Regions from separate parts of the Mammaliicoccus sciuri genome, predicted to be linked through region 2. Evidence: predicted binding sites of a transcription regulator. Region 2 holds the regulator's gene; the other holds the start of a gene.
The links. The regulator LexA, encoded in region 2, represses DNA repair genes until DNA is damaged. The targets are predictions, from matches to a motif close to CGAACATATGTTCG.

Region 1 (17,462 bases), 760 kb from region 2:
GGTACGGATATTAAACTTGGTGAAGGCGTTGTTGAACTTGGTGGTTTAGCTGTTATTGGTACAGAACGACACGAATCAAGACGTATCGATGACCAATTAAGAGGACGTTCAGGTCGTCAAGGTGACGTTGGTCGAAGTAGATTCTACTTATCATTACAAGATGAATTGATGGTTCGTTTCGGATCAGAACGTATGCAATCTTTAATGGGTAAATTAGGTATGAATGATGATACGCCAATTGAGTCTAAAATGGTTTCTAGAGCAGTAGAATCTGCTCAAAAACGAGTTGAAGGTAATAACTTCGATGCACGTAAACGTTTGTTAGAATACGATGATGTACTAAGAAAACAACGTGAAATCATTTACGGTGAGCGTAATGATATTATTGAAAAAGACGATGTACAAGACATTGTTAAAGATATGATTAAATCATCATTAGAGCGTGGCGTGAACTATCACTTCGCAACAAATGAAGAAGAAATTGATTTTGAAGCACTCGTTCAATATATTGAAGACTCATATGTACCACAAGGTGCAATTAAAGTTGACGATATTCGCGGTAGAGATTATGAAGATATCGTAGAAATTGTATTAGAAAAAATTAAAACACAATACAAAGCTCAACAAGAAGACTTTGGTGATCAAATGTCTGAATTTGAACGTATGATTGTGTTAAGAACAATAGACCGTAAATGGACTGATCACATTGATACAATGGATCAATTACGTACAGGTATCCACTTAAGATCTTATGGTCAAATCAATCCACTTAGAGAGTACCAAAATGAAGGTTTAGATTTATTTGAAACAATGTTGAATGAAATAGAAGATGAAGTAAGTAAATACATTCTTAAATCAACTATTGATCGCGGTGAACAAGTTGAACGTGAACAAGTTGAAATAGGTGAAGCTAAACATGTGAGTGCGAATGATGGTAAAGAAAAAGTTAAACCAAAACCTATCGTCAAAGATGAACAAGTTGGCCGAAACGATCCATGTCCATGTGGTAGTGGTAAGAAATATAAAAACTGTCATGGTCAAGCATAAAGGAGTAATTTTATGGAATTAACGGAAATTAGACAAACATTAAATAAAAATAATGAAAAATTAATGAATATTAGGGGGTCTCTTTGACTTAGAAAATAAAGAGACGAACATTCAAGAATACGAAGAAATGATGGTTGATCCAACATTCTGGGACGATCAGAATAAAGCACAAGACATCATTAACAAAAACAACGCATTAAAGTCTGTCGTCGGTGATTTTCATACATTAAATCAACAGATTGAAGATTTACTTACAACTGTTGAATTGTTACAAGAAGAATATGATGAAGACATGCACGAAATGCTTGAGCAAGATTTAAAAGCGTTACAAACAGACATCGATCAATTTGAATTGAAACTTCTACTTAATGGTGAACATGATGAAAACAACGCTATATTAGAATTGCATCCAGGTGCAGGTGGTACAGAATCTCAAGATTGGGGTTCAATGCTACTTAGAATGTATCAACGTTTCGCAGAACAAAAAGGATTCAAAGTGGAAACGTTAGATTATCAAGCTGGAGATGAAGCGGGCATTAAAAGTGTCACAATTCTTATCAAAGGCCATAATGCATATGGATATTTAAAAGCTGAAAAAGGTGTCCATAGATTAGTGCGTATTTCTCCATTCGATTCATCAGGAAGACGTCATACATCATTTGTATCTTGTGATGTAACACCTGAATTTAATAATGAAAAAATAGAAATAGAAGTTAATTCTGAAGACATTACAGTCGATACTTATAGAGCATCTGGTGCAGGTGGACAGCACGTCAACACGACTGATTCAGCTGTTCGTATTACACACCAACCAACTGGTATCGTCGTTACATGTCAAAATGAAAGATCACAAATTAAAAACAGAGAACAAGCTATGAAAATGTTAAAAGCGAAACTCTACCAAAAAGAACTTGAAGAACAAGCAGCAGCTCTAGATGAAATTAGAGGTGAACAAAAAGAAATTGGATGGGGGAGTCAAATACGTTCATACGTATTTCATCCATATGCTATGGTTAAAGATCATAGAACTAATGAAGAAACAGGTAATACAAACGCAGTTATGGATGGGGACTTAGATCCATTTATCGATGCATATTTAAGAAGCCAAATTAATGAAAAATAATTTAAAGTAAGAAGCTAGGATGATTTTAAAATATCCTAGCTTCATTTATGATAATTAAAATTGTGAATTATTGAACAAAATGATGTCAGACGCTGGTTTACATGGTAAAATATAGTTGATAATAAAATGAATGGAGTGTTATACATGAAAATCAAAATGGGCATGATTTCTGTAATAGCATTATCATCGTTAGTATTTGCAGGATGTGGACAATCAAGCGATGATAGCAGCAAAGAAGAATACAGTTCACAAGGGGAAAAAATCTTTAAAAACAATTCTTGCGTAGGATGTCATGGTAAAGATTTAGATGGTGCATCTGGACCATCACTTAAAAAAGTCGGTGCCAAAATGTCTGAGTCAGATATTGAAAAAATTATCAACGAAGGTAAGGGGAATATGCCGAGTCAAGTTGTAGATGAGAAAGAAGCAAAAGAAGTTGCTAAATGGTTAGCTAAACAAAAATAATCATTTATATTCATTTTGTATATAAATTGGAAATTTTAACGTTGAAACACATATGTATTTTAATTGAATATTAATAAATAAAAAAGACGATGTTAATTGTGTGTAAATAATTAACATCGTCTTTTAAAATGGCTACATGACAGTCTTTAGTAACATTTTTATCTATAAAATTATAGAATGTTAACGTTTATATTACAGATTTGTAACAATACAATATTGCGATAGATATTGTGCTATATTATTTCCAGTATTAATTGAGAAAAATCATATAAATTTAAAATATAAACGTAAATACATACACTTCGGGAGGATATGTCATCATGAAGAAGACTTTCATTACATTAGCATCTGTTACAGCTTTAACAAGTTTAGCAAGTTCATCTGCCTATGCAGCTGATATTAAAGTTAAAGAAGGACAATCATTAGAGAATATTGCAGAAGAATATGGCACATCAGTATCTGAAATTAAATCATTAAATAATATCGACGTAGACGTTAAAGAAGGACAAACATTAAAAGTATTAGAAGATAACATCTATATAATTCAAGAGGGAGATACACTTAACAAAATTTCTGAAAAATTTGATGTTAACGTATCAGACTTAAAAGAATGGAACAATTTATCTTCAGATTTAATTTTAGTGGGTGATGAATTAAAAGTTGCAGCAGAAACTTCAGAACCAACTGCTGAACCTACTAGTTTAACAGTTAGTGCACCTGAATCTCCTGCTCAAGAAGATGCATTATTAAGATACGTATTTGAACAAACATCATACGGTAATGTATACAATAGTGAAGATTCAGTAGCTTATGTTGCACCGACATTTAACTACAGCCAATCAGCTGGTTCAATTTTACAATCAACTGCTGGTGGATATGGACATGTAGCTTATGTAGATAAAGTGAATGCTGATGGTTCAATTCAAGTTTCTGAAATGAACTACCAAGGTGTAGGCGTAGTATCTTCACGTACAATTTCAGCATCAGCAGCTGGCTCATATAATTATATTCATTAGTTTTTATAGAAATTTAATAAATAAGCAAGTAGTTAATTCAGTTTAAGAATTTTAACTATTTGCTTTTTTTTATCATTATAGTTGATATAATAAACGTAAATGCTAGTGTAGAGGTTTGAAAACATGAAAAAAAGGTTAAAAATCATATTAGTTATACTTTTGTTATTGATTATTAGTATCAGTGTTTATAAAGTATTAGATATCAATAAGTTTCAAACGAACGAACAGTTTAAAGAGCAACAAGGGAAGCAAACGTTTCAAAACAGTCATCCAGCTACAGGCATGAATGTAAATGATGAAACTGTTAATGTTTTTTCAACTGAAAAATCAAAACAATTAAAAGAGGTAACATCTAAAAATGATATTACTGTTATTAATTTATTTGCCTCTTGGTGTGACCCTTGTAAACGAGAAATGCCTGAACTTGTAAAATATGCAAAGCACGAAGATAAAGGTGTCGAATTAGTTGGTTTAAATGTTAAAGATAAACGAAAACCAGCTAAACAATTAATGGACGATGTAAATGTGAATTACGATGTTTACGTTGCGCAAGATGATTTTCTAGAAAAATATAAATCGTATAATATACCTACAACTTTATTTGTAGATAAAAATGGCGAAATCAAAAAAGTGTATTTAGGTGAATTATCTGAAAAGACACTAAACAACTTAGTTACACAAGTGAAGGAGGAAGTTTAATGGGGGTACATCAATATTTTAAAAGTTTGTCTGATTTAGAGAAATTAGTAAGATGTCCAGGTAAATTTAAGTATCAAGACCATAATGTCGCAGCACATTCTTTTAAAGTAACGAAAATAGCGCAATATTTAGCAACAGTAGAAGAACAAAATGGTCAAGAAATAGACTGGAAACTTGTATATGAAAAAGCTTTGAACCATGATTATCCTGAAATATTTACTGGTGACATTAAGACACCTGTGAAATATGCGTCTTATGAAATTAAAAAATTATTCTCTCAAGTTGAAGAAGAGATGATCGATAAATTTATAACAGAAGAATTTCCCGAGCAATATCAAGATATATATAGACATAGACTACAAGAGGGTAAAGATGATAGTATAGAAGGGCAAATATTAAGTGTTGCTGATAAAATTGATTTATTGTATGAATCTTTTGGTGAAATTCAAAAGAGAAATCCAGAACCTTTATTCTTCGAAATTTATGAAAGTTCATTGGAAACGATCATGCAATTTGATCATTTAGCTTCTGTACAAGATTTTATTCAACATATTATACCTGATATGTTACAAGAAAAATTTATACCACGTTCAGAGTTAAGAGAGATAACAATGACGATACTTGAGAAACGTGAAACAAAAAGGAGTTAGTGAATTGAATGATTTGGCCGATTCTAGCTTTGTTTCTTCCTTGTTTAATGGTAATTATTTTCACGCAAATTGCTCAAAATAAATGGATTGGATTACTTGTATCCAGCATCATAATTGGTGTTTCGGTTTATAAAGGCTTTTTTAACAATGAGCTTATCATGTTGTTAGATGTACTGAGTTTAGTAGCAGGCTTTTATATAGTTGATACACTTAAAATAGATAAAATTGAATCAAGATAAATAAGAGGAAAAATCATTTAGATTTTTCCTCTTATTTGTATGTAAATTTAAAATTAACGAACAAATGTTTGGTCATTTTTACAAATTTTTGATAAAATAAATATATATTACAGAAAATGAGGAGGTTCCTATGCAACATTTTCCTTTTAAAATACATTCTGACTATTCACCTCAAGGGGATCAGCCAGAAGCTATTAAATCTCTTGTAAAAGGCATTAACGAAAGCAAGAGACATCAAACTTTACTAGGTGCGACAGGTACAGGTAAGACATTCACGATGAGTAATGTCATCAAAGAAGTCGGTAAACCCACATTGATTATTGCACATAATAAAACGTTGGCTGGACAGCTATATAGTGAGTTTAAAGAATTCTTTCCTGAGAATAGAGTAGAATACTTCGTAAGTTATTACGATTATTATCAACCTGAAGCATATGTACCTCAAACAGATACTTTTATTGAAAAAGATGCCTCTATAAATGATGAAATTGATAAACTTCGACATTCAGCTACTAGCGCATTGTTTGAACGAGATGATGTTATCGTTATTGCGAGTGTCAGCTGTATTTATGGTTTAGGTAATCCAGAAGAATATAAAGACTTAGTTGTAAGTACGCGTGTTGGTATGGAAATGGAACGTAATGAACTGTTAAGAAAGCTTGTCGATAACCAATATTCACGAAATGATATAGATTTTAGACGTGGTACATTTAGAGTTAGAGGAGATGTTGTAGAAATATTTCCAGCATCACGTGATGAACTATGTGTCAGAGTAGAGTTCTTTGGAGATGAAATCGATAGAATTAGAGAAGTAAATTACTTAACAGGAGAAGTTATTGCTGAAAGAGAACATTTTCTATTTTATCCTGCATCTCACTTCGTAACACGTGAAGAAAAAATGAAAGTTGCGATTGAGCGTATTGAGAAAGAACTTGAAGAACGATTGGCAGAACTTCGAAAAGAAAATAAACTGCTAGAAGCTCAACGGCTTGAACAAAGAACGAATTATGATTTAGAAATGATGAGAGAAATGGGCTTTTGTTCAGGCATTGAGAACTATTCTGTACATTTAACGTTACGACCAAAAGGTTCTACACCATATACTTTATTAGATTACTTTGGTGATGATTGGTTAGTGATGATTGATGAATCTCACGTAACACTTCCTCAAATTAGAGGTATGTATAATGGAGACCAAGCGCGAAAAAATGTCTTAGTAGAACATGGCTTTAGATTACCAAGTGCTTTAGACAATAGACCGCTTAGATTTGAAGAGTTTGAAGAAAAAACGAAACAATTGGTTTATGTTTCAGCAACACCGGGACCATATGAAATTGAACATACTGATGAAATGGTCGAACAAATTATTCGTCCAACTGGTTTGTTAGATCCAATTGTCGAAGTGAGACCAAGTGAAAATCAAATAGATGATTTAATGGCTGAAATTAATGAAAGAATAGAAAGAAATGAACGTGTATTAATTACAACATTAACTAAAAAAATGAGTGAAGATTTAACGACTTATTTAAAAGAAGCCGGCATTAAAGTGAATTACTTACACTCAGAAATAAAGACATTAGAAAGAATAGAAATCATTCGAGACTTAAGAATGGGTGTTTATGATGTATTAGTTGGGATTAACTTACTAAGAGAAGGTTTAGATATCCCAGAAGTTTCACTTGTGACGATTTTAGATGCAGATAAAGAAGGTTTCTTAAGATCAGAGCGTTCGTTGATTCAAACGATTGGTCGTGCTGCGCGTAATGATAAAGGTAAAGTGATTATGTATGCAGATAAAATTACAGATTCTATGAGAACAGCATTAGATGAAACAAGTAGAAGACGTACTACTCAAGAAGCGTACAATGAAGAACACAATATAACACCACAAACAATTAACAAGAAAATACGTGATGTGATATCAGCAACTGTAGAAACAGATGAAGTAACTGAAAAAGATACTAAAAAAACGCCTAAGAAACTTACGAAAAAAGAAAGAGAAAAGACAATCGAGCGCATAGAAAAAGAAATGAAAGATGCTGCGAAAGATTTAGACTTCGAGCGTGCATCTGAACTAAGAGATATATTATTTGAACTAAAAGCAGAAAGGTGACTGAGATGAAAAACAAATCCATCATCGTAAAAGGTGCAAGAGCACATAACTTAAAAGATATAGATATAGAAATACCTAAAGACCAACTTGTTGTTATGACTGGATTATCTGGTTCAGGAAAGTCGTCTTTAGCATTTGATACGATTTATGCAGAAGGTCAAAGAAGATATGTAGAATCATTAAGTGCCTATGCGAGACAATTTTTAGGGCAGATGGACAAACCAGATGTAGATTTAATTGATGGTCTTTCTCCAGCGATATCAATTGATCAAAAGACAACAAGTAAAAACCCAAGATCAACTGTTGCTACTGTGACTGAAATATATGATTATTTAAGACTATTATATGCAAGAGTTGGAAGACCAATATGTCCAAACCATGGTATTGAAATTAAATCACAAACGGTTCAACAAATGGTCGATCAAGTTATGGAATTAGAAGAAAGAACAAAAATACAAATTCTTTCACCAATCGTTTCAGGACGTAAAGGTACACATAAGAAATTGATTGAAGACATTGCTAAAAAAGGCTATGCAAGATTAAAAGTAGATGGCGATATATTAGATGTTGATGATGTTCCGGATTTAAACAAAAATCAAAACCATTCTATTGATGTCGTGATTGATAGACTTGTCATTAAACCAGGTATTGAAGCAAGATTAGCTGATTCCTTACAAACAGCGCTAGAATTAGCTGACGGTAATGCAGTTGCTGATATTATTGATGGTGATGAAATTAAATTTTCTGAACACCATGCTTGTCCTATTTGTGGTTTCTCAGTAGATCAATTAGAACCTAGGATATTCTCATTTAACAATCCGTTTGGTGCTTGTCCATCTTGTGATGGCTTAGGAAGTAAATTAACTGTAGATGTTGATTTAGTCGTGCCAGATAAGACTTTAAATTTAAATGAAGGCGCAATTTTGCCATGGCAACCAATCAGTTCTAATTATTATCCAACTTTATTAAAACAAGCTTGTGAACATTTTAAAATTGATATGGATAAACCATTTAATAAATTAACGAAAAAAGAAAAAAACATCGTCTTAAGAGGTCATGATGATGAAATAGAATTTAAATTTAATCAAGATTATGGCGTTAAAACAGAAAGAACAAAAACGATGGCTTTTGAAGGTGTGCTAAATAATATTGAACGTCGTTACCATGATTCACCATCTGAATACGTTAGAGAAGTGATGCAAAAATATATGGTCGAAAAAACTTGTGAAACATGTGATGGTTATCGTTTAAATGAAAAAGTACTTTCTGTCAAAATTAATGGCCAACATATCGGTGAAGCAGTCAGATATTCAATTTATAATGCAATTAAACATTTCGATAACCTAGATTTAGATGAAACGGAACGTAAAATTGCGAAACTCATCTTAAAAGAAATACATGAAAGATTATCTTTCTTAAATAATGTAGGTTTAGAATATTTAACACTTAATCGAGCATCAGGTACTTTATCGGGTGGGGAAGCACAACGTATTAGACTGGCAACTCAAATTGGTTCTAGATTATCAGGCGTATTATATGTGCTTGATGAGCCTTCTATCGGTTTACATCAAAGAGACAATGATCGCTTAATTGACACTTTGAAATCAATGCGAGATATGGGTAATACATTAATTGTCGTTGAACATGATGAAGATACGATGAAAGCTGCCGATTATTTAATTGATATAGGTCCAAAAGCAGGTGTACATGGTGGTGAAGTAGTTGCGAGTGGAACGCCAGAAGAAGTGATGGCAAATGAACAATCTTTAACAGGTAAATACTTAAGCGGTAAAGAGAAAGTGTTTGTACCATCTAAACGAAGAAAAGTTACAAAACGTAAAATATCTGTTAAAGGTGCGACAAGTAATAACTTGAAAAATGTCGATGTAGACTTCCCATTATCAGTTATGACATGTGTAACAGGTGTTTCAGGTTCTGGTAAAAGTTCATTAGTAAATGAAGTATTGTACAAAGGTTTGCAAAAACAATTGTATAATACGAAAATAAAACCAGGTGCACATAAAACTATAAAAGGTGTAAATGAAATTGAAAAAATTATAGATATTGACCAATCACCAATTGGTAGAACACCACGTTCAAACCCTGCAACTTATACAGGTGTATTTGATGATATTAGAGATGTATTTAGCCAAACGAATGAGGCAAAAGTAAGAGGTTATCAAAAAGGAAGATTTAGTTTTAATGTTAAAGGTGGCCGCTGTGAAGCTTGTAAAGGTGATGGTATCATTAAAATTGAAATGCATTTCTTACCAGATGTATACGTACCATGTGAAGTTTGTGATGGAAAACGTTATAATAGAGAAACATTAGAAGTAACTTATAAAGGAAAAAGTATTTCTGATGTATTAGAAATGACAGTAGAAGATGCTTATCACTTTTTCGAAAGTTTACCTAAGATAAATAGAAAATTAAAAACAATAGTAGACGTTGGTTTAGGATATGTTAAACTAGGTCAACCCGCAACAACTTTATCAGGCGGTGAAGCACAACGTGTGAAACTTGCTTCTGAACTTCATAGACGATCTAATGGTAAGTCATTATATATACTTGATGAACCAACAACAGGTTTACACGTAGATGATATTAAACGTTTATTAAGTGTGTTAAATAGACTCGTTGAAAATGGCGACTCTGTCATCATTATTGAACATAATTTAGATGTCATTAAAACAGCAGATTATATTATAGATTTAGGTCCAGAAGGTGGAGATGGTGGCGGTGAAATTATTGCTACTGGAACACCAGAAGACATTGTAGAAGTTGAAGCATCTTACACTGGTAAATACTTAAAACCAATTTTAGAACGAGATCGATCATAAACCAGGAGGGGTTATTTATGAACGAAGTACAATTAAAAATTTTAGACCTTATTGAAGGTGGGGAAATTACTGTTTATGAAGCGGTAAAATTACTTGATGCAACATCTCATAATCAAAAATCATCATCACCTTTTGATAAGAAATCTAAAGAAAATGTAGAAAATTTATTTGAAGACTTATTAGATAAATTTAAGACAACTGCCAAATCAGGTAAAACTGAATTTGAAAAGCAGTTTAAAGATAACGAAGGAACAGGTCAAGATCCTATTCAACAATTAGATGAATCTTTAAGAAATATCATTAGAAATTTCAACAAAAATAACGACCAAAAAAAAGATATTTAATTTTATTCCCTAGAAACGATAAAACGTTTCTAGGGTTTTTATATTTGCAGAAACTGTTGTAATATTGATAATGATTGCAGTTAAGGTTAAAGTTCATTAGAATTAACATATATTAACCTAGAGGTGAACCCTATGATATCAAGTAGTAAATTAATAGAGCAATTTAATTTGGAAGTTATTGCCGGGAAAAATGGCTTACATCGTAAAATAACAGAAACGGATATATCACGTCCTGGTCTAGAAATGGCTGGGTATTTTTCACATTATTCATCAGATAGAATTCAAGTATTAGGCACAACTGAGTTGTCGTTTTATAATTTGTTGCCTGATGAAGAGAAAAAAGGTAGAATGGCTAAATTATGTAGACCTGAAACACCAGCTATTATTATCACACGAGGTCTAGATGCACCAGAAGAACTCGTTCAAAGTTGTAATGAAAATAATACACCGCTTTTAAAAAGTGAGTCTTCAACGACTAAATTGATGGGGCAAGTAACCGGATATTTAGAGCGTGAACTAGCACCTGAAACATCATTGCATGGCGTACTCGTCGATGTTTATGGCGTAGGTGTATTAATTACAGGTGATAGTGGTGTCGGTAAAAGTGAAACGGCATTAGAGCTTGTTAAACGCGGTCACAGACTCGTTGCCGACGATAATGTTGAAATTAAAGAAATTAATAAAAACGAATTAATCGGTAAAGCACCGAAGATCATTGAACATTTACTTGAAATACGAGGTCTTGGTATTATCAACGTTATGACTTTATTTGGTGCGGGATCTATCTTGATGGAGAAAAGAATCAAACTAAACATCAATTTGGAAACATGGAACAAAGAAAAAATATATGACAGAGTCGGATTGAATGAAGAAACTTTAAAAATTTTAGATTCAAAAATAACTAAAAAGACGATTCCTGTTAGACCTGGTAGAAACTTAGCTGTCATCATTGAAGTTGCTGCAATGAACTATCGATTAAACAACATGGGTATTAATACTGCAGAAGAGTTTAATAATCGTCTTAATGCAGAAATTTTGAAAAATGCACGTAAGGAGAATGAATAATGGAAGTGTTAGGCATTGATCCCGTAGCGATACAATTAGGACCGCTAGCAATACGATGGTATGGTATTATCATTGCTTCTGGTATATTAATTGGATATCTTATCGCACAAAGAACTGCTAAAAAAGTTGGAATAAAAGAAGAATCACTTTTAGATTTAATTATATGGTGTGTTGTAATGGCAATTATCTGTGCACGTATTTATTACGTAGCTTTTGAATGGGATTATTACAGTCAACATTTAGCAGAAATACCTCTTATTATGAATGGTGGTATAGCTATTCATGGTGGATTGATTGGTGCCTTTTTAACAGGGTTCATCATTTGTCGTAAAAAGAATTTGTCATTCTTCCAAATGGTTGATATTGTCGCGCCAAGTATCATTTTGGCACAAGCAATTGGTAGATGGGGTAACTTTATGAATCAAGAAGCGCACGGTGGACCTGTTCCCCGTAGTTTTCTTGAGAATTTACATATTCCTGAATTTATTATTAACCATATGCAAATAGACGGTATTTATTATCAACCAACATTTTTATATGAATCAATTTGGAGTATAATTGGTTTTGTCATTTTATTACTCATTAGACCTAACTTGAAAATTGGTGAGACATTCTTTGCATATTTAATTTATTATTCAATTGGTAGATTCTATATAGAAGGTTTAAGAACGGATAGCTTGATGCTTACTGAACATTTAAGAATTGCTCAAGTTATATCGATTGTGATTATTGTTGTTTCTATTATTTGTATTATTTATAGAAGAGTACGTTATAATCCGAAAAAATTCAGAGATGTTCAAGGTTATTATCATAACTAATGTGAAAGAAGTGTTTACGTGAGAGCATTAAAGACTAAAAAAGTAGATGGTGAGAATCCATTATGGAAAATGTATGAAACAGTACGTTTTATAAAAGTATTTAAAAATGTTATTATCATTGAAATTAGTAGATATTTACCGAGTGTTAAATGGAAACATTTTTTATACAGAAAAGGGCTTAAGATGAAAGTTGGGCAAAAGACAGCTTTTGCATTTAAAGCAACACCTGATATTATGTATCCTGAACTTATCACTATCGGTAAAAACTGTGTAATAGGATATAATGCAACCATTCTATGTCATGAATATTTAGTCGAAGAATATAGAATTGGCCGTGTAAACATTGGAGATAATGTCTTAGTTGGTGCAAATGCCACTATACTTGCAGGTGTGAGTATAGGTGATAATGCTGTTATAGCAAGTGGTACTATCGTGACGAAAGATGTACCTAATGATATGATGGCATATGGCAATCCTATGGAACTTAAAAAAAGGCGGTGAGTCAGTCGTTGGGAGAAAATTCAAATGTCATACACGTAAAGTTTGATAAAGACTTCTATTATCATAAAGCAATGGAAAAAATGAGAGAACAAGATTTCGGATATGCCGAGTCTTTATTTAAAAAAGCGCTTGAACTATCACCTAATGATTTTGTGATTATACCGCCTTATGCTGAATGTCTTGTAGAGCTGAATAAAAATACTCAAGCAGAAGAAATGATGTTCGATCAAATTGTGAAAGAAAATTTTGTGACAGATTATTATTTTTATTTAAGTCAAATGTATATCAAGACGAATGAACCTAATAAAGCATTTTTGTTTGGGTTAAGATATGTAACAGAAGAGGACGATCAAGATTACTTTGAAGAAATGATTCAAATGTTTGAAGTAAAGTATGATGATCAAACAATTGTGGAAGAAGCGGAAAGATTTGTGATTCAACATATTTTTCAATACTTATTTTCACATGGTAGGTTACAAGAAGCGAATGAATATATTGGTAGACAACGTGCTAAATTACAAGAAGATAAGCATATTATGAATTTAAAAGCGATGTCTATGTTATACAATAGTCAATATGACGAAGCGGAGATATTATTACAAACGATATTAGAAGATAATCCTTCTGATATTTACGCTTTATGTCATATGACGTTGTTGCTTTACAACACACAACAGGTGGAACGTTATGAGCAATTTCTGAATCAATTAAGTAAATTACATCCTATTAACGATGAAGAATCTTTTAAATTGGGTGTTGTTCTAAGCTATTTAGGAAAGCATAAACCTTCTAATCAATTATTAGTGCCTCTTCTAAAAAAAGCACAAGCTGCTACGCCACAATTACACCACGCCTTAAGTTACAACTTCTATCATTTAGGATATTTAGATGAAGCGAAAAGACATTGGCAAAGATTTGAAGATAGTGTACAATATCATAGTCAATTGCCACCTTGGAAAATTGACGAACTCAAAGATATGTTAGACCGTCATGTATTACCTTTATTAAAAGACGAAGACTATCGATATAGATTATATGGCATATTTTTATTAGGGCATATGAAACATAGAGAACTCGTTATGTCTCATGAAATATGGGAAGTTCTAGAAAGTTTGCCAGACTATGAAAGGTTATATATAACGTATACTTTTCAAGATTTACATTTAAACAAGTTAGGCTTTATTGATAAAGGTATGAAGCTTATCGAACAATCCATATATCAGAAATATGGTAAAGAGATTTTTGTATCATGGATTGAACATGCAGAAATGCTCATTGCAGATAATGAATCGATTGAACAAGTTGAACATTATGTTGCAGCATCCATTTATATTTATTTAAAGATGTTAAATAAAAAAATAACTAAAAAAGAGATTAAAGATACATTTCATATTACGACGTATCGCTTGAATAAAGCGATTAATGCTATTTTGAGCATATAGTTATGAATAGTAATGTTTATGATGTACAATTCTACTGAATTAATTAATAAGAGGAGGCAGTTTATAAATGACTACACAAGTAGATTATGATGTAATTATAGTTGGGGCAGGACCAGCAGGAATGACTGCTGCAGTGTATGCTTCAAGAGCAAATTTATCAACTGTAATGATAGAACGAGGTATGCCAGGTGGACAAATGGCAAACACTGAAGATGTAGAGAACTTCCCTGGCTTTGATTTAATAACAGGTCCAGACTTATCAACTAAAATGTTTACACATGCACAAAAATTTGGTGCTAAATATGAATATGGTGACATTAAAGAAATTGAAGATAAAGGATCTTATAAAGTTGTAAATATGGGTGACAAAACATTAACAGCTCGTGCAATTATCATTGCAACAGGTGCAGAGTACAAAAAAATAGGTGTACCAGGTGAACAAGAATTAGGTGGACGCGGTGTAAGTTACTGTGCAGTATGTGACGGTGCATTCTTTAAAGGGAAAAACTTATACGTAATCGGTGGCGGAGATTCAGCTGTCGAAGAAGGTATTTTCTTAACTAAATTTGCAGACAAAGTTACAATTGTTCACAGAAGAGACGAATTAAGAGCTCAAAAAATCATTCAAGACCGTGCATTTAAAAATGAAAAAATTGATTTCATTTGGAACACAACATTAAAAACAATTAATGAAAAAGATGGTAAAGTAGGATCAGTAACATTAGTTTCAACTGAAGATGGATCAGAGTCAGAACACCAAGCTGATGGTGTATTCATCTATATCGGTATGAAACCATTAACTAAACCATTTGAATCATTAGGTATTTTAAATGAAAATGGCTATATCGAAACAAATGATGAAATGGAAACTAAAGTACCAGGTGTATATGCAGCAGGAGATGTTCGTGAAAAAACATTACGTCAAATCGTTACAGCAACAGGTGACGGCAGTATTGCAGCACAAAATGCACAAGCATATATCGAATCATTAGAAGACGAAGAACAATTAATATAATTTGAGTAGTGAAGAGGCGAAAACACATGTCCCGCCTCTTTTTTTTATGTGGATTTAGGGAGCGGAATGTGATTATTGGTAAGGTCGGATGTGGAAAATATGGACCGATACGGAAAATTACCGGTCCAGAAACGAGAAATATGGACCGATAAATAAAATTACCGACCCGAAAACGGGATTTCCAGTCCGATAAAATAAAATATCGACCCGAAAACGGGATTTTCAGTCCGATAAATAAATTATCGACCCGAAAACGAAACATCAATATAATCTACGCTATTTCATAAGTGATTGCTACCTTAATATTACGGGAAAGATACACTTGTATTAGCCATTTATTTAATGTTTTTTGTGGTGTAATCATGTAAGATAAGAGTATATATGATCGTTAAAGGAGAACTGTTATGCAACCTATCGACAAAACTAATGTAAAAAATGAACTTCTCGTAGTTACAGGAATGTCCGGTGCGGGTAAATCAGTCGCGCTACAAGCTCTAGAAGATTTAGGATACTTTTGTGTTGATAATTTACCACCTATATTATTGCAAAAATTTGTTGATTTAATGGATCAAGGGAATCCTTCTTTATCAAAAGTTGCAATTGGTATCGATTTAAGAGGTAAGGATTTCTTTGGTAATTTAAGAGATGAATTAGATTATATACAAAGTGAGAAAAAAGTATTAGTAGATATTTTATTTTTAGAAGCGAGCGATAAAAAATTAATTTCTAGATATAAAGAAACTAGAAGAACGCATCCTTTAAGTGAGGAAGGTAGTTTATTATCTGCAATTGAAAGAGAAAGATCTTTATTAAGTGATATTAAAGGTATCAGTAACTTTGTGATTGATACGACTGAAAAGAAACCTAAAGAATTGAAACAAGAACTTGTAGAAGCATTTGAAGAAGATCCTTCTACAACATTTCAAGTAAGAGTGATGAGCTTTGGATTCAAACATGGTATGCCCATTGATGCAGATATAGTCTTTGATGTACGATTTTTGCCAAATCCATATTATGTTGAAGAGTTAAGACCTATGACAGGTCTCGACGATGAAGTTTATCAATATGTGATGAAATGGAAAGAGACGAATACATTTTATAAAAAGTTTAGTGATCTGTTAATGTTTATGTTGCCAGGTTATAAGAAAGAAGGGAAATCCCAATTGACGATTGCAATCGGTTGTACAGGTGGTCAACATAGGTCTGTTGCACTTGCAAAACGTTTAGGTGAAGATATTAAAGAGAACTTTGACTATGCTGTGTATACATCACATCGCGATGCACATATTGAAAGTAAGCCAAAATCATGAAAAAATTAAAAGTCGTCTTAATTGGCGGAGGAACCGGCCTTTCTGTATTAGCAAGAGGGTTAAAGGAATATCCAATAGATATTACAGCCATCGTAACTGTAGCAGATGATGGTGGTAGTACTGGTAAAATTCGTGATGTGATGGATATACCTGCTCCTGGCGATATCAGAAACGTATTAGCAGCACTTAGTGACACAGAACCAATGCTTGAAAAGTTGTTCCAATATCGTTTTGAAGAAGAAGAACTTGGAAGTCATTCAATTGGAAATTTATTGCTAGCTGCCATGACAAATATTACGGATGATTTTGGACATGCTGTAAAAGAATTAAGTAAGTTGTTGAATATTAAAGGGCAAGTCATTCCATCAACAACAAGAAGTGTTGTACTGAATGCAGTTATGTCAGATGGTGAAATCATTGTCGGAGAATCTAAAATTCCTAAGACAGATAAGAAAATTGAAAAAGTATTTTTAACGCCTCAAGATATTGAACCGATGAAAGAAGCAATAGATGCGATTGAAGAAGCAGATTTAATCGTTATGGGACCAGGTTCTTTATATACAAGTATAATGCCTAATTTAATTTTGAATAAAGTTAAAGATGCAATTGTTAATACTGAAGCGGAAAGATTATATGTATGTAACCTTATGACTCAAAAAGGTGAAACAACAGGTTATTCAGTAAGTGACCATGTTAAAGCTATTCATGACCATGTAGGCGCATCATTTATTGACTTTGTAATATGTCAAAATGAGCGTTTCGATAAAGATATCTT
Region 2 (17,462 bases):
AGAAGCTAAGAACATCACATCATCATCAAATAAACTAAAAATTGATTGTCCTAAATTGACAGCACGTTCACTTAAACCTAGAAATCTCGTTGGTGGATAGTGACCAAGTTTATTAGATTCAACCATATTTATAGCTTGAATCATTTTACTGCGATTTTTACTATTAATAGCTTTAGCAATTGTTTGAATGCGTTCATCCGTTTCACCTGTTAAAGACTCATGGTATAAAAATCCTAACAATAAACCAACGAGTAAAGGATGTTCTGGATATAATCCTCTAGAATATCCTAAACAAGGCGATACAGGTATAAATGGAAATTTTGAATGTTCTTCTTGTGTAATTGCAAGCATTTCATCTATTTCAAAATCAAATCTATTTTCTTTAACTTTCACTTCAACTTGTTGTTCGTTATCTAAAGGAAAAACTTTACTTACTTGGGACATGTGATTACTCCTTTATTTACTTGTGTGCGTCCATTCATGGCTGAATTTCTTTCTCTTAATATGCGCATAAATTTGGTCCGCTGCATAGTCTTGGTTCGTATAAACAGTAATATCAAAAAATGCTTGATTCTCTTCAAAAGGTTCATTTAAATATAAATCTTTAAGATGATCAAATAATGATTGCATCTGTTCCCGAGTTAAACTTGTATATTCTCTAAGTGTTTTCTTAACGAGTTGAGCATGTGTGTCATAAATACTTTGAACAACAATGACAAAACGTTCATCTTGTTCCATAACATCATCAAATAAATTAGTTTGACCTATCATATTTACACCTTCTTTATTCTAAAATTATCATTAATATTTATTATACTATATATATTGCAATAAGAAAAAGTAGATTATAGCTAGCATATTTTAATAAACGCTTTGAACGAGGTAATAAGAGATTATGGTAATAATATTTTATGAAGGGTTTATCGTTACAAAAGTCGGCGGAAGTGTAACTAAGGAAGCCGTTAGTAACAAAACTAGGTCAAAGTGTAACTAAGACAGGCGAGCACGAACAAAATTATAGATAAAAATAACGCCACTCAATCAACTTGAGTGGCGCTTTTAAAAATTATTTCTTATATTGGTGTTTTGTTAAATCGATGTCTTCTAGTTTGATAATTTTTGATTTCGTTGTGAATTTATGAATAAAGTATACTACGAAACCTAATATAATCGGTAAGAATGATTCGATTAACATTGGGTAGTTCAATGTCATAATGCTATCAAATGATTGACCGATTAATAAGAATGCTATTACAGCGATTACGATGATTGGACCTAATGGATATAAAGGTGCTTTATATTCTAGTGTATCTGTCGTTGATTGGCCTTGTTTCTTAATAGCCATTCTTAATCGAATATGACTGATTATACTCATTAACCAAACTAAAGTAACAAGTGCGCCTAACATATTCAACAATTTATAATAACCATCAGTGTTAATCGTTGCATATACGATTGAAGTAAATATTAATATGATTGTGACACATAATGAAACAAATGGCATATTGTTTCTATTTAAGTTATTGATAAATTTAGGTGCTTGCTTATGTTGAGCAAGTGAGTAAAGTAATCTACTTGTAGCATATAAACCTGAGTTACCAGCTGAAATAAGTGCTGTTAAAATAACTGCATTAATAATTGAAGCAGCGAATGCTATACCAACTCTATCAAATACGATTGTAAACGGACTTTGTGTTACAGTGTTTGATTTATTTAATAACAATGGATCAGTATATGGAATAATTGCTGCAATCACAGCGATTGCTAAAATATAAAATAATAAAATTCTCCAGAATACTTGTCTAATTGCTTTTGGCATGGATTCTTTAGGATTTTCAGATTCACCAGCTGTTACAGCTACTACTTCTGTACCACCGAAGCTAAATCCAGCAACAAGTAGTACACCTAAGAAACCAGAAATACCATTTACGAATGGTGCTTCCTTATAAGTGAAGTTTGATAATCCTAATGGTTCATTACCACCTAAAATTCCAAATATCACAAGTACACCAACTATTAAGAAGATTATAATAGTCGCGACTTTAATAAAACTTAACCAATATTCAGCTTCACCAAATGCTTTAACAGTAAATGCATTGAGTAAGAATAGAATAACTAAGAAAATAATGCTCCATACAAACGGGTTAATATTTTGGAATATATCCCAGTATGTAATAATTTTTGCTGCAGTTAATATATCCACGCTTGTTACCAGTGCCCAAATTACCCAATAGAGCCAACCAACTGTAAAACCTGCTGATGGATCAATAAATCTACTTGAGTAAGCACTAAATGAACCAGAAACTGGATAAAATGTTGCAAGTTCACCTATAGCTGTCATTAAAAAGTAGAGCATAACGCCAATGATTGAATAAGCTATAAGTGCACCGCCAGGTCCTGCTTGAGTGATGACTGCACCACTGGCCATAAATAATCCAGTTCCAATCGAGCCACCAATGGCAATCATTGATATGTGCCTAGTCTTTAATCCTCGTTTCATTTCTTCCATATAATTCACCTTGCTTTCTAATTGTACAATTTATCTGTAAATAAAATATACATATTATTTTATTAGTATTTCAGTAAATAAGCAACAAAAACTTTTAACGCATAAATGCTTTAAAGTTATAAAGTGCCAATATAAAAAATAGAAGCCATTTCAAATGTATGAATTGACTTCTTTGTCGTATATTTTCTTATAATAAGAAATTATTTAGTTTCGCGGTGTAAAGTGTGACGACCTAATCTTGGACAGTATTTTTTCATTTCAATACGTTCAGGATTTGTACGTTTGTTTTTAGTTGTAATATAATTTCTGTCGCCACATTCAGTACATGCTAACGTGATATTGACACGCATGTTCATCAGCCTTTCTATTCAGTAATCGTTACGTTTTATAATTTTAGCACAATACAAATGAGTTTTCAATGCAAAAATATGTGTATTATATAATTGCGATATAATGTGTAAAAGCGTATATTGTTATAATTAAAATAAATAATAACGTAGGAGTTAAAATATGAAAAAAATATATATTATAGTTGGTACGTTACTAACGATGGCACTCATACTTTCAGGTTGTAACAACCAAACATCATCAAATGACAAAATCAAAATATATGCAACTAACTTTCCGTATGAAAGCTTTGCTAAACAAATTGGTGGAAAATATGTAGATGCAAATTCTATTTACCGAAGTGGTACGGATTTACATAATTATGAGCCAACACAAAAAGAAATGCTTAATATTGCTAAAAGTGATTTGTTTATATATTCTTCAAATGAATTAGATCCAGTAGCTAAAAAATTAGTTCTACTATTAAAAGTGATGATCACAAATTAGAAGCAGTAGCTAATTTGAAAGAAAGTCATATTTTAGAACATCATCATGAACACGGTGAAGAAGAGCATGAACATGAGCACGAAGATGAAGAAAGTGCTAACGATCCTCATATTTGGTTGGATCCAATTGTCAATAAAGAAGCGGCTAAATCTATTAAAGATAAACTCGTACGACAGGATCCTGAGCATAAAGAATATTATCAAAAAAATTATCAAAAGCTCATTAAAGATATAAACGAGATTGATGAAAGTTTACAAAACGTAACGAAAGATACAAAAAGAGATACTGTATTTATTTCTCATGATTCTCTAGGGTATTTAGCTAACAGATATCTCTTTAAACAAAAAGGTGTCACAGGCATGAATAATGAAGAACCCACACAAAAAGAAATTCTAGAAATCATTAAAGATATTAACAACTCGAAATCACCATATATTTTATATGAGCAAAATGTTAGTTCAAAAATGACAGATATTATAAAGAAAGATGCGAACAGTAAACCGCTAAAATTTCATAATTTAGAAGTATTAACTAAAGATGAAGCCAAACAAAAAAATATTTCATATCAGTCTTTAATGGAAGAAAATATCAAAACTCTTGATAAAGCTCTAAATAAATAATATTTATAGTATTATTTCGTTTACTTTTACTACTTAACCATGTATAGTAACTAATGGATTATTATTAATAGTTGTGAAAGAGGTTATTGATATGAAAATTTTTGATTATGAAGATGTACAGTTAATACCAAATAAATGTATAGTAGAAAGCCGTTCTGAATGTGATACTACTGTAAAATTTGGTCCAAAGACATTTAAATTACCAGTAGTACCTGCAAATATGCAAACAGTCATGAATGAAGAACTAGCTGAATGGTTTGCTAGTAATGATTATTTTTATATCATGCATCGTTTTGATGAAGAAGGACGTATTCCATTTATCAAAAAAATGCAAAGCCAAAACTTATTCGCCTCAATTTCTGTAGGTGTTAAAGACAATGAATATACTTTTATAGAACAACTTTCTAACGAAGGACTTGTTCCTGAATATATAACAATAGATATTGCACACGGTCATTCTGAGCAAGTTATAAGAATGATTAAACATATTAAACAACATATTCCTGAATCATTTGTAATTGCAGGTAATGTTGGTACGCCTGAGGGTGTTCGTGAACTTGAAAATGCGGGTGCTGACGCAACAAAAGTTGGTATCGGACCAGGTAGAGTTTGTATTACAAAAATTAAAACTGGTTTTGGTACTGGTGGATGGCAATTAGCTGCAATTAACGCTTGTAGCAAAGCTGCTAGAAAGCCAATGATCGCTGACGGTGGTATTAGAACGAACGGTGACATTGCTAAATCTATTAGATTCGGTGCAAGTATGGTAATGGTTGGTTCATTATTTGCTGCACATGAAGAATCTCCAGGAGAAACAGTTGAATTAGAAGGTAAACTATATAAAGAATATTTCGGTAGTGCATCTGAATTTCAAAAAGGTGAACGTAAAAATGTAGAGGGTAAAAAGATGTTTGTTGAACATAAAGGCTCTCTAAAAGATACGTTAATTGAAATCGAACAAGATTTACAAAGTTCTATCTCTTATGCAGGTGGAAAAGATTTACATTCTATTACAAAAGTAGACTATGTAATTGTTCGTAATTCAATATTTAATGGTGACAGTGATCGCGGCTAAAACAAGTGAGGTGACGACTTGAGAAAAGTATTCTTTTTATTTATGTTGCTATTATGCTTAACACTTATCAAGCCAGTCCCAGAATCAGATTTGTCTAGACAAATTGGGCAAAAAGTATTGAACGTTCAACAAGGAATACTACACGAAGAATCAGCAAAGAAAGTTGAACTAAAGACACCAGATGACCAAGAATTTGCGATTAATAATATTCAAATCAATCAAACAAAGAACGAAGTAGAAAAGAAACTTGGTAAACCTAAGCGTATAACTGCTAATGAATATAACGAGAAATGGCATGTGTATCATAACGACTATCATGAATTTGTGATGGTAAGTTATGATCATGACAAAGTAACTGGTTTATATACAAACCAAGACCTTATAACTTCTAAAAAAGGTATCACAAGTAAAATGAACAAAGATAAAGTTCGTTCTATACTTGGAGAACCTGAAAAAGCAATAGAAAAAGACAAAGTGAAACTCATACAAAATGATGAAGATTATGATGTTTTCAAATTTGATAACATCTATACAACCGTGTTTTATGATAAACATGAAAATAATCAAATTAAAGGTATCATGCAGATTGCATCATCAACTGAAGATAAACGAACGAATCAGTATCATGCAGCTTCTGATGAATACAAAAAAGCTTTAGAATTACAAAACTTTGATCTTGTAAATGCTGAACGCGTACAGTTTGGACTACCTACATTATCTTATAATGAGCGTGTTAGTGAAACTGCAAGAAAGCATAGTCAAGACATGGTGAAAAATGATTATTTTGATCATAATAACAAACAAGGTATGTCTCCATTTGATAGATTAGATCGAGATGGTTTTAATTATCTTACCGCTGGGGAAAACTTGGCTTATGGTCAAATCAGTAGTATATATGCACATCATGGTCTCATGAATTCACTTGGACATAGAAAAAACATTTTAAATAAAGATTATAAAGAATTAGGTGTAGGTGTCGATATTGGCGAAGAATTACAGCCATATTGGACGGAGAACTACATCACGCAACAATAGAAAAGAGATAAATGATATTATCTTATCAACGTTGATATAATTAAATCGAGAAAAGTCAATATTTCATATTTCCTTAAATGTTTAACACATGTTGTTTCTAGTAATTTTGATTGGTGAAATAACATATAAAGGGGTAGTTTTACATGGAAAATAAAGAAATAAAACGAAAAGATTTAGATGTCTTAGAACGTATTAAAGAATTATTAAACAAAAAAGATGTATCATAAATATATGACAAGTAAAGAAAGAACTCGATAAAGGGAATATGAAAAAAGGAGATGCGTTCGCATCTCCTTTTTGTTATGTTACATTTCTCTAAACAATCCAACAACTTTACCTAATACTGTAACGTTATCTAAATAAATAGGTTCCATTGTACTGTTCTCTGGTTGAAGTCTATATCGCGTTTCTTCTTTGTAAAAACGTTTAACTGTAGCTTCATCATCTTCTGTCATTGCAACTATGATATCACCATTCTCAGCGATTGATTGACTACGTACGATTACTTTATCGCCGTCTAGTATACCAGCTTCAATCATGCTATCACCGACAACATCTAATATAAAGATATTGCTATTATGTGTTGATGTAAAATGTGCTGGTAATGGGAAGTATTCCTCTACATTCTCTACAGCTGTAATAGGTATACCTGCTGTAACTTTACCGATAACTGGAACGTGAATGGTGTTCTCTTGGTTAATGTTCTCTCCAACTGTTTCGGTGATTTCTATTGCTCGTGGTTTAGTTGGATCACGTTTAATGTAGCCCTTTTCTTCTAGTCTTGATAAATGACCATGTACTGTAGAGCTTGACGCTAAGCCGACTGCTAAACCAATTTCACGTACGCTAGGCGGATAGCCTTTCGTTTGTACTATATGTTTGATGAATTGATATATTTCAGATTGACGTTTAGTTAATTCTTTCATAGTCGCACGCTCCCAATTAATTATTTAAATTTATTATAGCACATACGTTTCCTTTGAACAAACATTTGTTCGTATTTTTATTGACTACGAACATTTGTTCTGTTATTATGATAATACAAACAAACGTTCTAGGAGGAATTGAGTATGACAATTACAATTAAGAAGACAGTATTAGTGTATATCGCAGTATTCTTAATGACTCTATTAATTGGATATTTATATTTAGCTCAGTCTAATGATCTTTATAATACAGAACAAACGTACGAAATGACCGATCATCAAATTAAACAACATAACCATATATCTGATTCCAATACATTAGTAGGGTCAATAGATTGAATTTAAACACGAGTAAATCCATTTGGATTTACTCGTGTTTTTTGGTATCTTTTATGTATAAAGAAAGTGGGGATATTATGCTAGATAAAGCAAAAATAGAAAGAATTAACGAATTAGCGAACAAAAAGAAATCTGAAGGTTTAACAGATAGTGAAGCTAAAGAACAATCAAAATTACGTGCTGAGTATTTACAAGCATTCCGCGGTAATTTTAAAAATACAATCGAGAATACTAAAATCATAGATCCAGAAGGTAATGATGTAACACCTGATAAGGTAAAAGAAATTCAAAAAAATAATAATATAAGAAAGTAAGTATAAATTAAGTAATAATAATTAATTTTTGAAAAAATTTCATGTATAATGAAAAGGTATTACAAGAATAAAGGAGACTACATTTATGTTTAACGAAAAAGATCAACTTGCAGTAGATTCAATCCGTGCTTTAAGTATAGATGCTATTGAAGCAGCTAACTCAGGACATCCTGGTTTACCAATGGGTGCTGCGCCTATGGCATATGCATTATGGACTAAGCATTTAAATTTCAATCCACAATCTAAGAACTATTTTAATAGAGACCGTTTTGTATTATCTGCTGGTCATGGTTCTGCATTACTATATAGTTTATTACACGTTTCAGGTAGTTTAGAACTTGAAGAAGTGAAGAACTTCAGACAATGGGATTCTAAAACACCTGGACATCCTGAATTTAGACATACTGATGGTGTAGAAGTAACAACAGGACCATTAGGACAAGGTTTTGCAATGAGTGTTGGTATGGCAATGGCTGAAAAACATTTAGCAGGTAAATTTAATAAAGATAAATACGATGTAGTAGATCATTACACATATGTTTTAGCAAGTGATGGTGACTTAATGGAAGGTATTTCTCATGAAGCAGCTTCATTAGCAGGTCACTTAAACCTTGATAAATTAATCACTTTATATGATTCTAATGATATTTCATTAGATGGTGAATTAAATAAAGCATTCTCTGAAAATGTTAAAGAAAGATTCACATCTTATGGTTGGAGCTATATCTTAGTTGAAGACGGTAATGACTTAGAAGCTATTGATAAAGCGATTACTGAAGCAAAAACATTAGAAGGCCCAACATTAATCGAAGTTAAAACGGTTATCGGTTATGGTGCGCCTAATAAAGCGGGTACTAATGGCGTGCATGGTGCTCCATTAGGTGAAGAAGAACGTGAATTAGCATTGAAAGCATACGGTTTAGATCCTTCTAAACGCTTTAATGTACCTCAAGAAGTATATGATATCTTCAGTGAAACAATGCTTAAACGTGCAAATGAAGACGAAGCAGCTTGGGAAAAATTAGTTGGAGCATATACAAATGAATATCCTGAATTAGGACAAGCATTTAAACAAGCTATTTCTAATGAATTACCAGTTGATTATGATAAAGAATTACCAGTTTATGAAGCTGGAAATAGCAGTGCAACACGTGCGGATTCAGGTGAAGTGATTCAAGCATTAAGTAAATCAGTACCTGCATTCTTTGGTGGTTCAGCTGACTTAGCATCTTCAAACAAATCAAATGTTAAAGGTGAAGCTGACTTTAGTAGCGAAACTCCTGAAGGACGCAACGTTTGGTTTGGTGTTCGTGAATTCGGTATGGCTGCTGCAGTTAACGGTATGGCAGTTCACGGTGGTGTTAAACCATATGGTGCAACATTCTTCGTATTCAGTGACTACTTGAAACCAGCTGTAAGACTTTCAGCAATCATGGATGTACCTTCAACATTTGTATTCACACATGATTCAATTGCTGTCGGTGAAGATGGTCCAACACATGAACCAGTTGAACAATTAGCTGGACTAAGAGCGATTCCTAACTTAAATGTGATTCGCCCAGCAGACGGTAACGAAACAAGAGTAGCATGGAAAGTAGCTTTAGAATCTGAAACAACACCAACAGCGTTAGTGTTAACAAGACAAAACTTAACAGCTTTAGATGTTGAAGAGTCAGTATTAGAAGAAGGCGTTCGTAAAGGCGGATATGTCGTATATCGTTCTGAAATCGAACCTGAATACTTATTAATAGCATCTGGTTCTGAAGTTTCATTAGCTATTGATGCAGCTAAAGATATCGAAGCACAAGGTAAAGGTGTACAAGTTGTATCATTACCTAACTGGCATGCATTTGATCAACAAGATGCTGAATATAAAGCATCAGTATTACCAGCATCTATCACTAAACGTGTAGCAATCGAAATGGCATCTTCTCTAGGTTGGCATAAATATGTTGGCATTGAAGGTAAAGTCATTACAATTGATACATTCGGTGCAAGTGCGCCTGGCGACTTAGTAGTTGAAAAATACGGATTTACAAAAGAAAATGTATTAAACCAAGTATTAAGCTTCTAAAGAATGTTAAAAAAGCCTCATCCAAGAAACTTGGCTGAGGCTTTTTCATTTTAAACATTAAGTTTCATCTTGATAAAATGTAATGAATTTAGTAAACTTTTATAGGATACAGAAAGTGGGTGAAATAATGGCAACGTGGTTAGCAATATTATTAATCGTCGTGGCATTAATCGGTGGGCTTGCACTTGGATTCTTCCTTGCACGTAAATATATGATGGATTACTTGAAAAAGAATCCACCAATTAACGAAGAAATGTTACGTATGATGATGATGCAAATGGGTCAAAAACCATCTCAAAAGAAAATTAATCAAATGATGACAATGATGAATAAGAATATGGATCAAAAAATTAAATAATCTTATATTAATCATAAGTAAAAATAAAACGTATAACCGTGATATTTTTAAACGAGTCTCAGACGTATACAATAGTCTAAGGCTCGTTTCTTATTTTGTTTAAGTTTTCACTTATTGTTCAAATAAAGGTGTTTTAACTTAATTGTTATTTGATAAAATAGAATATGAATGAGAGGGGGATCATTGTGGAAATCACAGTATTTGTAGCTTTTGGTGCAGGCATATTAAGTTTCGTATCTCCTTGCGTATTACCCATCTATCCAGCGTTTATTTCTTATATAACAGGTATGAGTTATGACGACATCAAAACTAAAGGACTTAGTCGTAATGCAATCTTACATACGATTATCTTTTTACTTGGTTTTAGTGTTATATATATGATACTTGGAATGGGTATAGGATATATTTCTGGTATGTTGATTAATTACCAAACGTTAATCAGGCAATTAGGTGCCATTATTATTATTGTATTTGGTCTCATTATATTAGGGGTATTTCAGCCACAATTTTTAATGAAAGACCGTAAAATAAATTTCAAGACGAAACCCACAGGTTATATAGGTACTTTTCTTATAGGTATGGCATTTGCTGCAGGATGGACACCATGTAATGGTCCGATTATTGCAGCGATTGGTACGTTAGCTGCTACTAATTCATCACAAGCATTACTTTATATGTTGTTATATGTATTAGGATTCAGCATTCCATTTTTCGTACTAACATTCTTTATAACTAAATTACAAATTATTAAAAAGTACAATGTTGCTATCATGAAGTTTGGTGGTATAATTATGATAATTATGGGAATATTACTGTTCTTTGATTTATTAACGGAGATCACGATATTCTTCCAATCATTAGGTTTAAATTAAATATTATTGTTATTTCGTACTTATAAGGGGTTTTAGATATGTATTTCCTTTTTTCATTTGTAATAGCAGCTTTAATGGGATTGGCAGTTATTGTTGTTAGAATGAAAGCACAAAATTATCCAACTAATGCTAAAAAAATCGTATTACCGCCATTTTTTATGGCTACAGGTGCATTAATGTATGTTGTACCGTACTTTAGATTAAATGGCAGTGAGATTATAGAAGCAATTTTAGTTGGTTTGTTCTTTTCACTATTTCTTATCTTTACTTCTAACTTTGAAGTTAAAGGATCAGAAATTTATATGAAACGTTCTAAATTATTTCCGGTTATTTTAATATCGTTATTAATCATTAGATCAGTCGGTAAATTTTTCTTAAGTGATTCAATCGATCCAGGTCAATTAGCTGGTATGTTTTTCTTACTCGCATTTAGTATGATTGTACCTTGGAGAATTGCTATGTATGTTAAATATAAAAAATTAAAAGACCGTATGCCAATTGTAAATTAAAAAACAACGCACATCTCAATTATTGAGTGTGCGTTGTTTTTGCATTTGAAATTTCTTCTCTATGATCAAAGATAGAAAATTTATTCTTCTCATCATCAGCTAATTCGAACAATTTTAAATATGGTGTATAATCTATATTAAGTTCGGTTAGCTTTTTCTTCATGAATTTGTGATCTCTTTTTGGTGTTGCTACGATATATCCTCTCATGATATGGTCAAGTTCGATTGTTGTGGCATGTTCTTCTAATGCAATTTTAGAGACACGTCCACCTATCTTTTCTTTCGCAACATCCCTAAATAATTCCGGAACAGGTGAAACGAGTTCGTTTAATAAACTACGTGCTTCATCATTCCATAATGGTAAAGCTTTATTAATGTAGTAGTCTTGCCAATCAAGTTCACTCATACCATTATCTTTAGGCATACGTTTTAAGAATTTACGAAACATAAAGAATCCACCGATTGCAAGTAACGAAATAAATACGATGCACCATAAAATAATAAAAAATATAAATGCGTTACTCAATGAAATCACTCCTTAGATTTAGTATAAATGAAGCGTTTCAACCTGTCTAATAAATATTATAAAAGGAGCTATTAAATGAAAATTTTACATACTGCTGATTGGCACATTGGTAAAACCATCAATGGTCAATCATTAATAGAAGATCAAAAGTTTATACTTTCAAAATTAATCGATGCAATTAAAGAACATCAACCAGATATTGTCGTGATTAGCGGTGATTTATATGACTTACATTATCCTAATAAGGAGGCAATGGTTGTACTTGAAGATGCACTTTCAACAATCAATTTAGAACTTAACACACCAATTATAGCTATAAGTGGAAATCATGATGGTAAAGAACGTTTAAACTACGGAGAAAGATGGTTCGAAAAAACAGGCTTAAAAATTATAACAGGATACAATCAGTTGCTTGAACCAATTAAAGTCAATGATGTCAATATATACGTGATGCCTTACTTTACACCTGCTGATATTAGACATGTATATGAAGTGAAAGATATTCATACACATCAAGAAGCGACTGGATTTATTGTTAATAAAATGAAAGAAGTAATAAATGAAGATGAAACGAATATTTTAATAGGTCATTTATTCGTTGCTGGTGGTGAATCGACAGACTCTGAAAGACCATTATCTATTGGGACTATAGAAACAGTTAGTGCACAAACCTTTGATATATTCGATGCTGTATTACTAGGTCATTTACATCACCCATTTGCGATACAGTCTGATTACATATTTTATTCTGGAACGCCAATGCAATATTCATTTTCAGAGGCAAACCAAGCTAAAGGATATAGATTATTTGATTTTGGTCATAAAACATTTAAACAGTCATTTATACCAATAGAACCTAAAAGAGCATTTCAAGTGATACAAGCAAGCTATGAAGATGTCATACATGAAAAGTTAGACATCAAGCATAAAGATGATTATTTTCACTTTAAATTATCTGATATGGACCATGTGACAGATCCACTTATGAAGATAAGAAGTATATATCCTAATACACTTCAAATATCTAGACAAGACTATGAAGTTGCAAATGATGAAATAGATGTGGATGTTCATACTTTGACGGATTTAGAAATTATTGAATCGTTTTACGATCATGTAACGGGTGAACCGTTAGAAGGTATAAAAAGAGAGAAAATTATCGCATTGTTAGAAAATGATTTAAATAAGGGGGCACAAGAATAAAATGAGACCTTTATTATTAAAGATGCAATATTTTGGACCATTTATAAATGAAGAAGTGGATTTTACACATTTATCTAAATCACAATTATTTTTAATATGTGGTAAGACAGGATCAGGTAAAACGATGATCTTTGATGCGTTGGTTTACGCTTTGTTTGGTAAGACATCGACAGAGTCTCGAGAAGAAGTCGATTTACGAAGTCATTTTGCAGATCCTAAGTTACCAACAAAAGTAGAATTTGAATTCGAAATTAAAAATGAGCAATATAGCGTCGTAAGAACAGTGAAATACATTAAAGAAGGTAATAAAAACCCAACCAATGCCACTGTTGAAGTATATAAAAAAATTAATGATAAGTGGTCATTAGAAACGAAAAGCATTAATACAAGTAATGATTATTTAAAAGCATTATTACATATGAATGTTAAGCAGTTTAGACAAATATTGATTCTTCCTCAAGGTGAATTCAAACAGTTTCTCGTATCGAACAGTACAGATAAAAGAAGTATATTAAGAACTCTATTCGATAGTAATCGTTTTGAGACGTTGCAAGAACAATTAGAGTTAGAAATGAAGAAAGAAATCGCATTAATCGAAAGTCACTATCAAAAAATCACACAGTATATAAATGATATGCATGATTTTGATGATGAAACGTTACAAGAACATAAACAAGTTGAAGGCTATCGTTATGAAGTGATTCAAGAGGCATTATCGTCATATGAAGCGGTAGGACAAGATAAGTTAAAAGAAATAACAGATTTGAAATCTAAACAACAGCAACAAGTTAGTGAAATTGAAAGTGTCTTTGAACGAGAGAAGGCATTAAAAGATAACTTTGAAACTTTAAAAGTTAAAGAAGCAGAATTAAATCAGTTGAAAAGTGAAGAAAAAGAAATCAATGATTTGAAGAAACAAGTCAAATACTTAAAAAGTGTACAGTCTTTAACTTATCAATATCATCAACTTAAAGATAAAGAAACTAATCATACAAACGAAATAAAAAATGAAGAAGTACTTCAAAAACAAATAAGGGATAATACGCAAAAATTAGAAGCAATTGTACAACAAATAAATAATCTACATAAAGAACATGAACAAATTGAAGAATATAGAGCATTTGTTCAAAATACGAAGCATATAAAAGTAAATATTGAAAAATATATAGAAGCAGAACAAGACATAGTAAAACAACGAGAAAAACAAGAAACTTTAAAAAAGGCAATTGAACAAAATGAGCAAGAAACAGATGAACTTCATACTAAACTTGGGCAAATAACGTATGATGAACAAGATGAGCAAAATCAATTAAAAGAACAAGAAACAATGAAGTTAACATTACAAGGTCTAGAAACAACACAAAAACTATATGTAGATAAACAAGCGTTGGAAGAGAAAGTACAAGCATATAATCGTCAATTAGTAGAATATGAAAATGAAAAAACATCACTCGAACAACAAAACGATGTCGAAAAGACATTTGATATATTGAATGTTGAAGATGAAATATTAAAAATTCAAAAGCATGTTCATAAAGGTGAAGATTGTCCTATATGTGGCTCGATCATAGAAACAATCAATGGAGATGTTGATTTTGAAAGCTTAAAACAAGAAAAAGCGAAGCAATTAGAAGTTGAACAGCAGTTACAAGTAGTAAATCAACACATTACGACTTATAAAGAAAGAATTAATTTAACGAATGAACAATTGAACAAGCTAAGTGATGTTAAGGATGTACAAAAGGATATTGCATCATTGAATGAAAGTCTTGAACAAATAGTGAGTACTTTAAAAACATATCAAGAAAATCGTCAGCATATTCAACATCTACAAAAAGAAATAAGCGATGCAGAAAAGCAAATGACAGAACACACATTACAATTAAATGATTTAAATCATAAAGTATCGACATATGAAAATGATTTAGCGTACTTTAAAAAAGAGACGGGATACAATGAAGTATCATCATTTGTTGAACGAGTGAATACGTTAGAAAACACATTATCTAAGTTTGATCATAATATGAAACAATTAAACGAACAACAAGAGCACTATCAAAAAGATAAGCAAACATTACAAATGCAACATACTACGGTTAAAGAACGTTTATCTATGATTGAAGAACAAATTAAATCTACAAAAGATTATTTAAACACTGAAATGAACAAACATGACATTTCATCATATGCTCAGTTAGATGAATTGTTGTTACAAGTAGAGGATATTGATCGATTAGAAGAAAATGCTCAGCAATATGATAAAAAGTATATAGAAGTTGAAGCGGTCGTTAAAGAGCTTAGTAAAAAGATAAAAGATCAAGAAATGCCTGATATCGCTAATACAGAAGAACAATTAGTAAGTGCTAAAGAAACGCTGAACAATTTAGTTAAACAATTGAATCAACTTCAATTGAAAGTTGAACAAAATGACCAAAAATCTAAAGCAATTCTTAATGTGATAGATAAGATTAATCAAGACCTTAAAGAACAAGAAGGAATGATTGATTTATCGAGAACGATGAATGGGAAGAATAGCCAGAAGCTATCATTGGAGAATTATGTGCTGATTTATTATTTAAATCACATATTAGATAATGCAAATAGACATTTCCTTAAAATGACGAATAATCGCTATCAACTCGTGCGTAGAAAGGAAAAATCACAAGGGTTAAGTGGTTTGGAAATTGAAGTGTTTGATAGATTTTCAAATAGAACGAGACATATTACGTCATTATCAGGTGGTGAAACATTCCAAGCGTCGTTGTCATTGGCGATAGGATTGTCGAATGTTGTACAGCAAGAAGCGGGTGCCATTCATTTAGAATCCATGTTTATCGATGAAGGATTTGGTACGTTGGATGCTGAAACTTTAGAAACTGCACTCGATACACTCGTTAATATACAAATGTCTGGTCGTTTAGTTGGCATTATTTCTCACGTATCCGAATTAAAGACAAGAATTCCTACCATATTAAATGTAAACAAGAATGGATTTTTAAGTACAACATCATTCTCGAATAATTGAATGACACATCAAAGACATAAATAGATTAAATTATGTATTTAAGTTGTGATTTTAATTTGATATATTTTAACTAACAGAGTTATGGGAGTGTTAGGATGAAAAAGGGAATATTTCTAATATTGGTTGCAAGTATGATGTTGATAATAAGTGCATGTAGTAATAATGCGATTGAACCGGACAGTCGATTTGGCAATAAAATGCAGTCATTTAATGTAACTGATCAAGATGGTCATAAATTTTCACAAAAAGATATGAAAGGGAAAGTGTATATTGCTGACTTTATCTTTACGAATTGTGAAACAGTATGCCCACCAATGACATACAACATGAGTACGGTCATTGATCAACTTGAAAAAGATGGCGTTAAAAATTATGGGGTATTAAGTTTTAGTGTGGATCCAGAAAATGATACACCGAAAAAACTTAAAGATTACGTTAAACAATATAATGTACCAGACAATAAATGGACATTATTAACGAATTATGATTTCAAATTTATTAAACAATACGCACAAGATAACTTTAAATCAATCGTGGCACCACCACCAAAAGGTAGTACTCAAGTCACACATGGTACAAGTTTCTATTTAATAGATCAGAATGGAAAGATCATTAAATCATATAGCGGACAGGATGCTGGGGATAAAAAATTTCCGAAATCAGAAATTGTAGCTGATGTTAAAACATTAGTAGAAGAAGGTCCAGTAGAAGATTAATAAAGATATTAAAAAAACATCGATTATTGAAAAAACAATAATCGATGGTTTTTTTAAATATGTAAAACTTACTTTTCGCGTAAAGCGTCGCGGATTTCTGTAAGTAATACAGTTTGTTCGTCAACTTCTTCTTCTTTTTTCATAACAGTATTTGCAATTTTGATGAATACAAATAGTGCGAATGCGACGATTAAGAAGTCAATGATAGATTGGATGAATAGACCGTACTTGATACCCATTAATGACCATTTTTCAGCGAAGTCTACTTCTCCAAAAATTAATCCAATAAGTGGCATTATGACGTTCTCAACTAAAGATGTAACAATTTTGTTAAAGGCAGCACCAATAACAACGGCGATTGCTAAATCTAAAACGTTACCTTGCAAAGCAAAGTCTTTAAATTCTTTTAATAATGACATATTAAACACCTCCTTATCGAATTTTATCATACATGAATATGGCATAAAAAGAAATAGTCAATTTGATTTTAGGTGTAATATTTGTTAAAATGTTGAATGTTGCTGTTT

Region 1: uvrB (excinuclease ABC subunit UvrB) is a predicted target of LexA. The motif match lies at 5,297-5,310, and genes of this name have one in related genera.

What each region holds. Positions count from the first base shown of each region.
Region 1 is NZ_CP094824.1:2,393,798-2,411,259, reverse strand. It holds gene secA (preprotein translocase subunit SecA) at 1-1,047, shown strand, start outside; one part of gene prfB (peptide chain release factor 2) at 1,060-1,131, shown strand; one part of gene prfB (peptide chain release factor 2) at 1,133-2,170, shown strand; gene cccB (cytochrome c551) at 2,315-2,635, shown strand; gene MUA60_RS12610 (LysM peptidoglycan-binding domain-containing protein) at 2,956-3,651, shown strand; gene MUA60_RS12605 (TlpA family protein disulfide reductase) at 3,775-4,350, shown strand; gene MUA60_RS12600 (HD domain-containing protein) at 4,350-5,000, shown strand; gene MUA60_RS12595 (DUF2198 family protein) at 5,009-5,239, shown strand; gene uvrB (excinuclease ABC subunit UvrB) at 5,370-7,352, shown strand; gene uvrA (excinuclease ABC subunit UvrA) at 7,358-10,192, shown strand; gene MUA60_RS12580 (hypothetical protein) at 10,210-10,536, shown strand; gene hprK (HPr(Ser) kinase/phosphatase) at 10,669-11,601, shown strand; gene lgt (prolipoprotein diacylglyceryl transferase) at 11,601-12,419, shown strand; gene MUA60_RS12565 (acyltransferase) at 12,438-12,920, shown strand; gene MUA60_RS12560 (tetratricopeptide repeat protein) at 12,929-14,362, shown strand; gene trxB (thioredoxin-disulfide reductase) at 14,430-15,377, shown strand; gene rapZ (RNase adapter RapZ) at 15,782-16,687, shown strand; gene MUA60_RS12545 (gluconeogenesis factor YvcK family protein) at 16,684-17,462, shown strand, end outside.
Region 2 is NZ_CP094824.1:1,634,625-1,652,086, reverse strand. It holds gene MUA60_RS08515 (phosphoribosyltransferase domain-containing protein) at 1-444, opposite strand, end outside; gene MUA60_RS08510 (hypothetical protein) at 457-771, opposite strand; gene MUA60_RS08505 (amino acid permease) at 1,067-2,509, opposite strand; gene rpmG (50S ribosomal protein L33) at 2,710-2,859, opposite strand; partial or broken gene MUA60_RS08495 (metal ABC transporter solute-binding protein, Zn/Mn family) at 3,020-3,963, shown strand; gene guaC (GMP reductase) at 4,055-5,038, shown strand; gene MUA60_RS08485 (CAP domain-containing protein) at 5,057-6,073, shown strand; gene lexA (transcriptional repressor LexA) at 6,379-6,999, opposite strand; gene sosA (DNA damage-induced cell division inhibitor SosA) at 7,144-7,338, shown strand; gene MUA60_RS08470 (DUF896 domain-containing protein) at 7,416-7,652, shown strand; gene tkt (transketolase) at 7,738-9,726, shown strand; gene MUA60_RS08460 (YneF family protein) at 9,854-10,084, shown strand; gene MUA60_RS08455 (cytochrome c biogenesis CcdA family protein) at 10,270-10,956, shown strand; gene MUA60_RS08450 (CcdC family protein) at 10,995-11,465, shown strand; gene MUA60_RS08445 (DUF2621 family protein) at 11,485-11,991, opposite strand; gene sbcD (exonuclease subunit SbcD) at 12,067-13,194, shown strand; gene sbcC (exonuclease subunit SbcC) at 13,196-16,219, shown strand; gene MUA60_RS08430 (SCO family protein) at 16,315-16,935, shown strand; gene mscL (large conductance mechanosensitive channel protein MscL) at 17,004-17,354, opposite strand.